Regions from separate parts of the Thiofaba sp. EF100 genome, predicted to be linked through region 2. Evidence: predicted binding sites of a transcription regulator. Region 2 holds the regulator's gene; the other holds the start of a gene.

Region 1 (5,348 bases), on a different contig from region 2:
CATGTTGACGGTTTCCTCCACCACATCGACGTTGGAGCCGTAGACATAGCCTTGGGCATCGGCCAGGGGATGACCTGGGTCATAACGCATCTGGACCGGCGCCCGGCTCTCCACGATGCCCGCCGTGTTGACGCCCGCACTGAGGGCGTCCTGGAAATGCGTGCGAAAGACCGGATGTCGCGCCTTGTAAGCCTCGGCCGCGCTGCCCGCGACGGTATCGGCGTTGGCCAGGTTGCTGGCGGTGGTGTTAAGGCGCGTCGTCTGCGCGCTCATGGCCGATCCCGAAATATCAAAGATCTTGAACAGGGACATGGTCATTCACCCTTCAACGCGCCCATGAGACCGGAAATTCGACCATTGAGAAAGGTCAAAGTTGCCTGGTACTGCACCGCGTTCTCGGCAAAGCGCGCCTGCTCCTGCTGGGCATCGACCGTATTGCCGTCCAGCGCGGGGTGCGTGGGGACGCGGTAGGCATGACGCACGCCCGGCAGGGGGTCTTCTGCGGCGGGAAGATGTCCCGCACGGGTTCTTTGCAGGCCCATCTCGGCCCCCTGGACATCACTCAGGGCTGCCCGGAAATCGATATCGCGCGCCTTGTAATTCGGCGTGTCAGCATTGGCAAGGTTGGATGCCAGGACGTTTGCCCGCTGCGCTCGCAGCACCAGGGCCTCGTCATGGCTGGAAAAGATACGGTCGTGGATGGTGCTCATCGCAGCCTCCTGACATGGGATCACGCCCGAATCCCAAGCATCTATCATGCCAGCCAGGAGGGCCTACGGAGCCGTCAGGGTCTTCCGGCCGAGGCGGGCTGCTTGCGGTAGATGCCACCACCACGGGCCAGGCGGGCAAGCTGGTGCTTGAGCATGAGGGGCTCGGGGATCGTCTCGGAGGCACCCAGCACAAGATGCCCCCCCGGATGAAGGGTCTGCAGAAGGCGATCGAGGATATCCGCCTTGCGATCGCCCGTAAAATAAATCAATACGTTGCGACAGAAAATGACGTGGAATTTGCCAACGTGAGGGAAACTCGCAAGAAGGTTCAAGGGGCGGAACGTGATGCGCGCCGCGACCTCCGGCCTAACCCTCCATCCGCCCGCCGACTCGGTAAAGAACCGGCGTAGACGCACCTCATCCATGCCTCGCCGCAGGGCCAGAGCGTCGTACACCCCCTGCCGGGCAGTCTCCAGCGCAGCCGTGGAGATGTCAGTGGCCAATATTTTGACATCGAGATGCGAGCGAGGATACATCGCCGCAAACTCCTCGGCCAGGATACTCAGCGAATAGGGTTCCTGCCCTGTGGCGCAGGCGGCGGACCACACCGTCAAGGGGCCGTCATTCGACTGGGCGTGCTCCTTGAGGAGATGGTCGCGGAAGAATTCGAAGGGGAAGCGATCACGAAACCAGAGCGTTTCGTGGGTGGTCATCGACTCAATGATGCGCGGCCGCAGGCTGGCGCCACGCGGCCCCTGCAGTGCCGCGACGAGCTCCCCGAAGCTGGCCAGCCCTTCGCTGCGCATGAGGGGCGCCAAGCGAACCTCCAGCAGATAGCGCTTGTTGTCCGCGATGACGATCCCGCTTTCGCGCTCAATGAAGCGCTGCAGAAAGGCGAAGGCCTGCTCGTCGGCGGAGGACTGCATCAGGCGTGGGCCTGAACATCGCGCAAGCGGTCAAGTACCGCCTGCGCGAGGTCATCGGGGTGGAACTTGGGGATAAAGCGGTTGGCCCCAACCTGCTTCACCATGGATTGGTTGAAGTTTCCGCTGAGCGAGGTGTGCAGTACGACGTAGAGATTCTGCAGGCGCTCGTCGCGGCGGATTTCGGACGTCAGGGTGTAACCATCCATCATCGGCATTTCGATATCGGAAATCACCATGAGCAGCTGGTCCAGCTGGTCGCTCCCCGTGGAGGCCCACTTCTTGAGCAGATTGAGCGCCTCGGCGCCATTCTTGACCAGGACCGACGGCAGCCCCATCTCATCCAGGGTATGTTTGACCTGGTTACGCGCCACGAAGGAATCATCCGCGACCAACACCTTCATGTTGCCATGCGGCCCGGTCTGCACGACCTCGTGCATCAGGTCCTCGGAGATATGCGTCGAAATGCCGACCACGGTGCTGAAGATCTGCTCGACATCGATGATCTCCACCAGTTGCCCGTCCACACGCGTCACCGCCGTCACGTAGTTCGTGGCGCTGGTGCCAACGGGAGGCGGCATGATCTCCTGCCAGCTCAGGTTGACGATCCGGTCGACCGAGCGCACCAGGAAGCCCTGCACGGCGCGGTTGTATTCGGTGATGATGACGAAGGCATTCTCGATCTCCTCCGGCGCCACCCCGGGCATGCCGATGGCCTCTGCAAGATCGATGATGGTGAGCGTGTGACCACGAACGTCGGCAATGCCCTTGATGGCCGGATTGGCCTTGGGGACCGGGGTCAGAGGCGGACAGCGCAGCACTTCCCGCACCTTGAAGACGTTGATGCCAAAGCGTTGCTTGCCATCCAGGCCGAAGATCAGCAGTTCAAGACGGTTATGCCCCGCAAGCTTGGTCCGGGAGTCAACCGTTGCCAAAACATCTTTCATGCACAGGTTCCATGAATGAGCAGAATATTGAAAAAGGGCATCGTGCCGTTTTTCAACTCGTCTTGTCGCGGCACATGTCCGCGACAGACCGCGAAGATCAATCACTTATCGTGATTGATCTTCGTGCAAGCCATCCTTGGCCTGCCCTCACAGGCCGTTGAAAGCGGTTTTCAACGGCCTGTGAGGTCATGGATCATGTCGGCACACATGCCTGCAACTTGAGCACATCCGATCTTGGCCCGCAATGTGCAAGGTCTTTGGCATGAATATCCGCAGCCTTGTCCCATCAAATCTCGGCATGCTGGCAGCACTGCTGGCCTGGCAGGGGTTGTTCGTCCCCTCGATCGCCCATGCTGCCCATTCGCTCGACGACATCAACGCCACCGTCCGCCAATTTATCGACGAATCCCTGCCGCCCCGCCCGGACATGCGCAGGGAGGTCCAGATCAACCCGCTGGACCCAAGGCTGCGCCTTGCCGAATGCGACAAGCCACTGCAGGCCTTTACCCCCGGCAGCCAGCTCGGCGGCGGATCGCTCACCGTGGGCGTGCGCTGCGAAGGCAGCAGCCCGTGGAAGATCTATGTCTCGGCCCGGATCAAAGTCTTCCGCCCGGTAGTCATCGCGAACCGCCCCCTGCCCAAGGGAAGCCCAGTCAACCTCGCTGATGTTGAACTCCAGGAGAGGGACATCACACGCCTGACGGACGGATTCTTCACCGATCCTCACGCCTTGGCCGGCATGCTCGCCAAGCGGCCGCTGGCCAGCGGAGAGATCCTGAGCACGTCCAATCTACAGGCTCCAACCCTGGTCAACAAGGGCGACAAGGTGCGCATCGTCGCCCGCCCGGGGGCCTTCGAGGTGATCATGATGGGCGAGGCCATGCGCGACGGAGGGCTGAGGGATCGCATCCCGGTGCGGAACCTTAGTTCCGGACGCGTCGTCGAAGCCATCATCAGCGGTGCCGGCGAAGTGGAGATCGTGTTTTGAGGCGCCGCCGACAATGTCGCCTCTGCCCATAACAGGATGTTGAAAAAGGGCATGACGCCCTTTTTCAACTCATCTCGTCGCGGCACATGTCCGCGATGGCCCCCGAAGATCAACCACTTATCGTGATTGACCTTCGTGAAAGCCATCCTTGGGCTTGCTTTAGCAGGCCGCTGAAAAACGCTTTCAACGGCCTGCTAAAGTTTCCGCGGCTGCTTCCGATATACTGCTTACTAAAAGGGGCATGACGCCCGGGGAGAACCCACATGACCAGTATCGACAACCTGACAGGCCGCCCCCGTCCGCTGGAGACATCCATCAGCGAGCGGAGCCGCGCAGGTTCGGCCGCCGGCAACAGCAAGCCGACTGGCGAAGCGGCCGCAGACAGCATCACTCTGACCGAAACGGGCAGTCAGATCACGGCGGCGAGCCGCGAGATGGCTGCTACCCCCGCCTTCGACAGCGCCAAGGTGGAGCGCATCAAGGCGCTGATCGCCGAAGGGCGCTACGCCATCGATCCCCAGCGCATCGCGAACCGCTTCATCGAGCTCGAGTCATCCCTCGGCAAGGCGTGATGACGGAATCCACACCGCCTTCGCCATGCACCTTCCTGCGCTCGGCGCTGGAGGGGTTGCATGCCGGACTAGAACAACTGGCCGAGCTTCAGGGAAGGCTCGATGACGCGCTCCCCCGCAACACCCTGCCCCCGGAGCTGCTGCAGCATTACAGCCAGCAGCTTGACCGCCTGCTTGAGGCCGAGACGCTCAGGACCCAGGCCCTGGAGATGCTCGGGTTCGGCACCAACCAAATGAACGATGCGCTGGGCTCTTGCCCATCCGCTGATCTCGCACCGCTGTGGGAATCCATCCGGGAAAGACTCCCCCTGGTCGCCCTCAACAACCGCAAGCACGCCCAGGTCCTTCACAAGGCTTCAGCCAGCATCTATGCGGGCCTTGGCCTGCTTGGCGTCCTGCCGGCGCAACCTCCCCTCTACGGCCCGAGTGGCCAGCGGGAAACCCCGCCCAGCGGCCGGACCCTCGGCTCCGCCTGATTCCCCCTCGGGCTACTTCCCCCCGGCCAGGATCCAGCCGGTCAGGGAGGCAAAGGTCAGCAGGAAGCCGACCGGCACGATGCCGATGAAGTAGACCGCAAGCTCGCTCTCGGCATCGATGAACATGGCCGTGAAGCCGACCCCCACCCCGACGAGGGTAAGGATGATGCCGAGCACGAGCATGATCTTGAAGGCGCGGTTCATGGTTCGTTCCTGTGTAAGATTCCGCCAGCCTGCCATCGAAGGCCGAAATGGGAAAGCCCGGAAACAAAAAGGCCCGAATGCTTGCATTCGGGCCTTTGGGTGTTTGGTGGAGCTAGACGGGATCGAACCGTCGACCTCTTGCATGCCATGCAAGCGCTCTCCCAGCTGAGCTATAGCCCCGAAAACGGGAAATTGGATGGTGGAGCTAGACGGGATCGAACCGTCGACCTCTTGCATGCCATGCAAGCGCTCTCCCAGCTGAGCTATAGCCCCACAGCGTTGGGATGGGTGCGCATCTTACGCACCCATCCCGGCATCGTCAAGCCGATTTTGACGCCTCGATGAAGGAAATGGCCTTCTGCAGCCGTACAAGGCTGCGCTCGCGTCCAACCAGGGCGAGCGTGGTGTCGATCGACGGCGAGGCGGTGGAGCCGGTCAGGGCGACCCGCAGCGGCTGGGCGAGCTGGGGGAACTTGATGCCGAGCGCCTTGACCAGGTCCTTGATCAGGGTCTCAAGCACCGGCACGC
Region 2 (5,348 bases):
GCGACACCCTCGCCAGCGAGCGCATCGTCTACCACCTCAAGAACGAAGTGGTGGACGCCGGTGCCGGCGGCAGCGACCGCGTGCGCATGACCCTGCAGCCGCGCAGTGCCGGCGAGGGCAAGAAACCGTGAGCACTCCCGGCCACACCCTCCGCGCCGAGGGGCTGAACAAGCGCTACGGCGCGCGCACCGTGGTGCACGCCATGACGCTCGAGGTACGCACCGGCGAGATCGTCGGCCTGCTGGGACCGAACGGCGCGGGCAAGACCACCAGCTTCTACATGATCACCGGCCTGGTGAAGCCGGATGGCGGGAAGATCCTGCTCGACGACCAGGATATTTCCTCCCTGCCAATGCACACCCGCGCCCGCCTCGGCGTCGGCTACCTGCCGCAAGAGCCCTCCGTCTTCCGCAAGCTCTCCGTGGAGGACAACCTCCTCGCCGTGCTCGAACTGCGAGCGGATCTACGCCGCGCCTCGGATCGGCAGACGATCTGCAACCAACTGCTCGAAGAGCTGCACATCAGCCACGTGCGCCACAGCCTCGGCCTGAGCCTGTCCGGCGGCGAACGGCGGCGGGTCGAGATCGCCCGTGCCCTGGCCGCCGAGCCGCGTTTCCTGCTGCTCGACGAGCCCTTCGCCGGGGTGGACCCGATCAGCGTGCTGGACATCCAGCGCCTGATCCGCCACCTCGCCGAACGCGGCATCGGCGTGCTGATCACCGATCACAACGTGCGCGAGACCCTGCGCATCTGCAGCCACGCCACCATCATGCATGCCGGGGGGGTGCTGGCCGAGGGCACGCCGGAGGCCATCCTCGCCGACCCGCGCGTGCGCGAGGTCTACCTTGGCGAACAGTTCAGCCTGTGAGCATGACGCTCAGACTGCATACCCCGCCAACGCTTCGCGCTAGAATGACGCCATGATGACCATCCCATTGATGCAGGCATGAAGGCCGGACTCGAGCTCAGACAGGGGCTATCGCTTGCGATGACCCCCCAGCTGCAGCAGTCCATCCGGCTACTCCAGCTCTCCAGCCTCGAACTGCAGACCGAGATCCAGCAGGCCATCGAGGCCAACCCCATGCTGGAGATCGAAGACGAGAGCGGCGAGGAGACCGAGCCGGCTGCCATCGAAGCCCATGAGGCCCTGCCCACCACCCGCCTGGACGAGGCAGACACCACCCTCGACCTCGAGGCCCCGCGCCAGGAAATGCCCGAGGAGCTGCCCCTCGACAGCCGCTGGGATGACATCTTCGAAGCCGACGGCAGCACCAGCTACAGCAAGGGCAGCGCGGAGGACGAGGAGCGCGACTTCCTCAGCTACACCAGCAGCGGGCAGGAAAGCCTGCACGACCACCTGCTCTCGCAGATGCTGCTCACCCCCCTCTCACCGCGCGACCAACAGATTGCCACCGCCATCATCGAATCCGTGGACGAGGACGGCTTCCTCGAGCAGCCCCTGGAGAGCATCGTCGAGGGCCTGCGTCGGGACCTGCCGGATGTCGAGCTGGACGAGGCGCAGGCCATGCTCCACCTCGTCCAGCAGTTCGACCCGCCCGGCGTCGCGGCGCGCGACCTCGGCGAATGCCTCGCGATCCAGCTGCGACAGGTCGAGGCCCCCACCCCGGCCCACAGCGATGCCGCGCGCCTGCTCGAACACCTCGACCTTTTGGCTAGCCGCGACTACGTCCGCCTGCAGCGCCTGCTGAAGATCGACGCCGAGGCCCTCAAGGCGGCCCTGCAGGTCTTGCAGGGACTCAACCCACGCCCCGGCGCCGAACTGCGCAGTCAGGACGTCGAATACGTGATCCCGGACGTGATCGTGCGCCGCATCCAAGGGCAGTGGCGGGTCGAACTCAACCCCGAGGTCACCCCCAAACTTCGCATCAACAACCTGTACGCCGGCCTCATCCAGCGCGGCCGCCGCGGTGAGGACATGAACTACATGCGCAACGCCCTGCAGGAGGCGCGCTGGTTCATCAAGAGCGTGCAGAGCCGCAATGAAACGCTGCTCGCGGTGGCCGAGGCCATCGTGCGCCGCCAGCAGGATTTCTTCGAGCACGGCGAGGCCGCCATGCGCCCCCTGGTGCTGCGCGAGATCGCCGAGGAGTTGGGACTGCACGAGTCGACCATCTCCCGCGTCACCACCAACAAGTACATGCACACCCCGCGCGGCGTGGTGGAGTTCAAGCACTTCTTCTCCAGCCACGTGGGCACCGCGGATGGCGGAGAGGCCTCCTCCACCGCCATCCGCGCCCGGATCAAGCAGCTGGTGGCGGAGGAACCGGCCAACAAGCCGCTGAGCGACAGTCGTCTCACCCAGCTGCTGGAGGCCGAAGGCATCAACGTCGCCCGTCGGACCGTCGCCAAATACCGCGAGTCCCTCGGCATCCCCCCCTCCAACGAGCGCAAGCGTCTCTGCTGATGAAGACCCTGACCATTGCCGACATCCTCACCCCCGAGCGGGTCAAGCTCGACCAGGAATGCTCGAGCAAGAAGCGCGCGCTTGAGCTCGTCAGCCAGATCGTCGCCGGCGCCCAGGAAGGGCTCGAAGCGTGGGCCATCTTCGATACCCTGCTGGCCCGCGAACGGCTCGGCAGCACCGGCGTCGGCCGCGGCATCGCCATCCCGCACGGCAAACTGCCCGCCCTCAAGGCCCCGGTGGGCGCCTTCATGCGCCTTGAGAACGGGATCGACTTCGATAGCCCGGATGGCGTCCCGGTGAGCCTGATCTTCGCCATCCTCGTCCCCGAAGGCGGGGAAGAGGCCCACCTGGCCATCCTCGGCCAGCTCGCCCGCCGCTTCAGTGACCCCGAATTCTGCACCGCCATCCGCCAGGCGCAGAACAGCGAGATTGCCTTCAGCCTGCTGACCCGCAAAGTAGCCAGCGTGGAGGACGCTTCCGGCAGTGGCACGCAGCAAGAACATGAGCACGGACCCCCCTGACCCTGCCCCGGAGTCGGCCTCAGCCGCAGGCATCCTCAGCCTGCATGGCGTCTTTCTCGCCCTGCGGGTGCCGCCCCCTGGGGACACGCCCCGATGCGTTGGGCCTTCCTCGTTGTTTCCCCCGGCATCCATGCCGGAAGCCCTTTCGGGGTATGGCCATCGAGAACCCGACGCATCAGGGGCATCCGCCACCTCCCTCGGCGTGCTGATCTTAGGCTCAGCGGGCATCGGCAAGAGCGAACTCGCCCTCGACCTGATCAGCCGCGGCCACGCCCTGGTCGCGGATGACGCCCCCATCTTCCTCCCCGCAGCCGATGGCCGCTGGCTGGGCCGCTGCCCCTTTCCCCTGCAGGACTTCCTCGAGGTGCGCGGGCTCGGCATCCTCAACGTCCGGCGCCTGTTTGGCGAACAGGCCGTCTGCGCTGAGCATCCGCTCGACCTCATCATCCGGCTGGAGGACGCGCCATCCCGCCCTGAAGATCGCCTCGCAGGGGCCTGGCGCGACTACCGCCTGGGCGATGCCACCCTCCCCGAGCTTCCTCTGACGGTACGCGGTGGTCGCAACCTCGCCCTGCTGGTGGAGACGGCGGCCCGTCTACAGGCATGCGGCACCGGGGACGGCATCGGCTATAATGCCGCGCACGAACTCTCCCGCCGCCTCGGAAAACACCTCGGCAAGGAACCTTTGTGAAGCTGGTCATCGTCAGCGGCCTCTCCGGCTCGGGCAAGACCATCGCCCTGCACACCCTCGAGGATGCCGGCTACTACTGTGTCGACAACCTCCCCCTCGCCCTGCTGCCGGCCTTCGTCGACACTGCCCTGCTGCAACCCCTCAGTCTGGATCCGGAGCAGGCGATGGCCCCCCAGGAGCGCGCCGCCATCGGCATCGACGTCCGCGGCGGGGTCAGCGAACTGCGCCACCTGCACCAGCAGTTGGCGCGGCTGCGCGAAGGGCACCCGGAACTGAAGATCCAACTGCTGTTCCTGCACGCCGAGCACAAGGTGTTGCTGCGCCGCTTCAGCGAAACCCGGCGCCTGCACCCGCTGGGGCGCGAAGGCCTGCCGCTGGACGAAGCCTTACTGGCGGAAGCGGAACTGCTCGCCCCGCTGCGCGAGGCGGCCGACCTGATCATCGACACCTCACGCAGCAACATCCACCAGTTGCGCGCCCTGCTGCGCGCCCGCCTGCTGGAGCAGGAGCAGCGCGGGCTTTCACTCCTGCTGCAATCCTTCGGCTTCAAGCACGGCGCCCCCACCGATAGCGACTTCATCTTCGACATGCGCTGCCTGCCCAACCCCCACTGGGACCCTCGCCTGCGCCCATTGACCGGGCGCGATGCCGAGGTGGCCGCCTTCCTCGGTGATCTGCCCGAAGTCCATGCCATGCTCGATCAGCTCGAGCAGACCCTGCTGGCCTGGCTGCCCATGTTCGAGCGCGAGCAGCGGCAGTTCCTGTGCGTCTCGCTCGGCTGCACCGGCGGCCAGCACCGTTCGGTGTTCATGGTGGAACGTCTGGCCGAACGCCTGCGCAAACACTATCCTTCCCTCGCCATCCGGCACCGCGAATTGAGTTGACCCATGAGCCAAAGGCCGACCCCGAACGGGCTTCCGACAGGGACATCGGAAGGGACCGAGCAAAGAAAACGCGCTGGCGTGCTGATCATCGCCCACAACCATCTCGGCCAGCAGCTGCTCGAGACCGCCACCGACATGCTGAACCGACGCCCGCCGCAGGTGCGCAGCCTGGATGTCCTGCAAGACGATGACCCCGTCGACCTGCTGGCGCGAGCCCGGCGCCTGCTGGCGGAAATCGACCAGGGCGCCGGTGCGCTGGTGCTGACGGACATGTATGGCTCGACCCCGAGCAACATCGCCCACCGCTTGGGCGACAACGAGCATGCGGTGCGGGTGATCTCCGGCATCAACCTGCCGATGCTGATCCGCGCACTGAACTACGCCGATCTGCCGCTCGAAGAGCTGGTGCAGAAGGCCCTGAGCGGCGGGCGCGAGGGGATCTTCGACGCGCGTGGCATGGCCTGATGGTCAGAAACTGCACCGTCGGGATCGTCAACAAGCGCGGGATGCATGCCCGCGCTGCCGCCCGCTTCGCCAGCCTGGCTGCGACCTTCACCAGCCACATCAGCGTGCGGCGCGGCGAGCTCACGGCCAATGGCAAGAGCATCATGGGCCTGATGATGCTGGCCGCCCCACAGGGCACCGAAATCGTCATCCAGGCCGAAGGCCCGGACGCCGAGCAGGCCCTCGAAGCCCTTGGCGCACTGGTCAGCGGACGCTTCGGCGAAGCCGAATAGTCCATCTTCCCTGCCCTTCGGGCGGGTTTTGTCATACCATTCACATTTTTATGCACGCACCCCTGCGAGAGGGACATGAAGAAATCCTCC

The links. Region 2 encodes sigma-54, which starts transcription at its own class of promoters, with help from an activator protein. Its sites were predicted from a motif close to TGGCANGNTNCNTGCTT; they were not measured.
Region 1: a site for sigma-54 is predicted at 2,816-2,832, ahead of flgA (flagellar basal body P-ring formation chaperone FlgA). Genes of this name have one in related genera too.

What each region holds. Positions count from the first base shown of each region.
Region 1 covers NZ_JBAJEY010000003.1:44,516-49,863, forward strand. Annotated here, with positions in the region: gene flgC (flagellar basal body rod protein FlgC) at 1-312, opposite strand, end outside; gene flgB (flagellar basal body rod protein FlgB) at 315-710, opposite strand; gene V6D91_RS06955 (protein-glutamate O-methyltransferase CheR) at 785-1,636, opposite strand; gene V6D91_RS06960 (chemotaxis protein CheV) at 1,636-2,580, opposite strand; gene flgA (flagellar basal body P-ring formation chaperone FlgA) at 2,843-3,568, shown strand; gene flgM (flagellar biosynthesis anti-sigma factor FlgM) at 3,832-4,140, shown strand; gene V6D91_RS06975 (hypothetical protein) at 4,140-4,616, shown strand; gene V6D91_RS06980 (hypothetical protein) at 4,629-4,820, opposite strand; tRNA gene V6D91_RS06985 (tRNA-Ala) at 4,925-5,000, opposite strand; tRNA gene V6D91_RS06990 (tRNA-Ala) at 5,018-5,093, opposite strand; gene gltX (glutamate--tRNA ligase) at 5,140-5,348, opposite strand, start outside.
Region 2 covers NZ_JBAJEY010000001.1:587,842-593,189, forward strand. Annotated here, with positions in the region: gene lptA (lipopolysaccharide transport periplasmic protein LptA) at 1-131, shown strand, start outside; gene lptB (LPS export ABC transporter ATP-binding protein) at 128-868, shown strand; gene V6D91_RS02875 (RNA polymerase factor sigma-54) at 947-2,425, shown strand; gene V6D91_RS02880 (PTS sugar transporter subunit IIA) at 2,425-2,946, shown strand; gene V6D91_RS02885 (HPr kinase/phosphorylase) at 3,077-3,637, shown strand; gene rapZ (RNase adapter RapZ) at 3,634-4,521, shown strand; gene V6D91_RS02895 (PTS fructose transporter subunit IIA) at 4,600-4,986, shown strand; gene V6D91_RS02900 (HPr family phosphocarrier protein) at 4,986-5,258, shown strand; gene fabA (3-hydroxyacyl-[acyl-carrier-protein] dehydratase FabA) at 5,334-5,348, shown strand, end outside.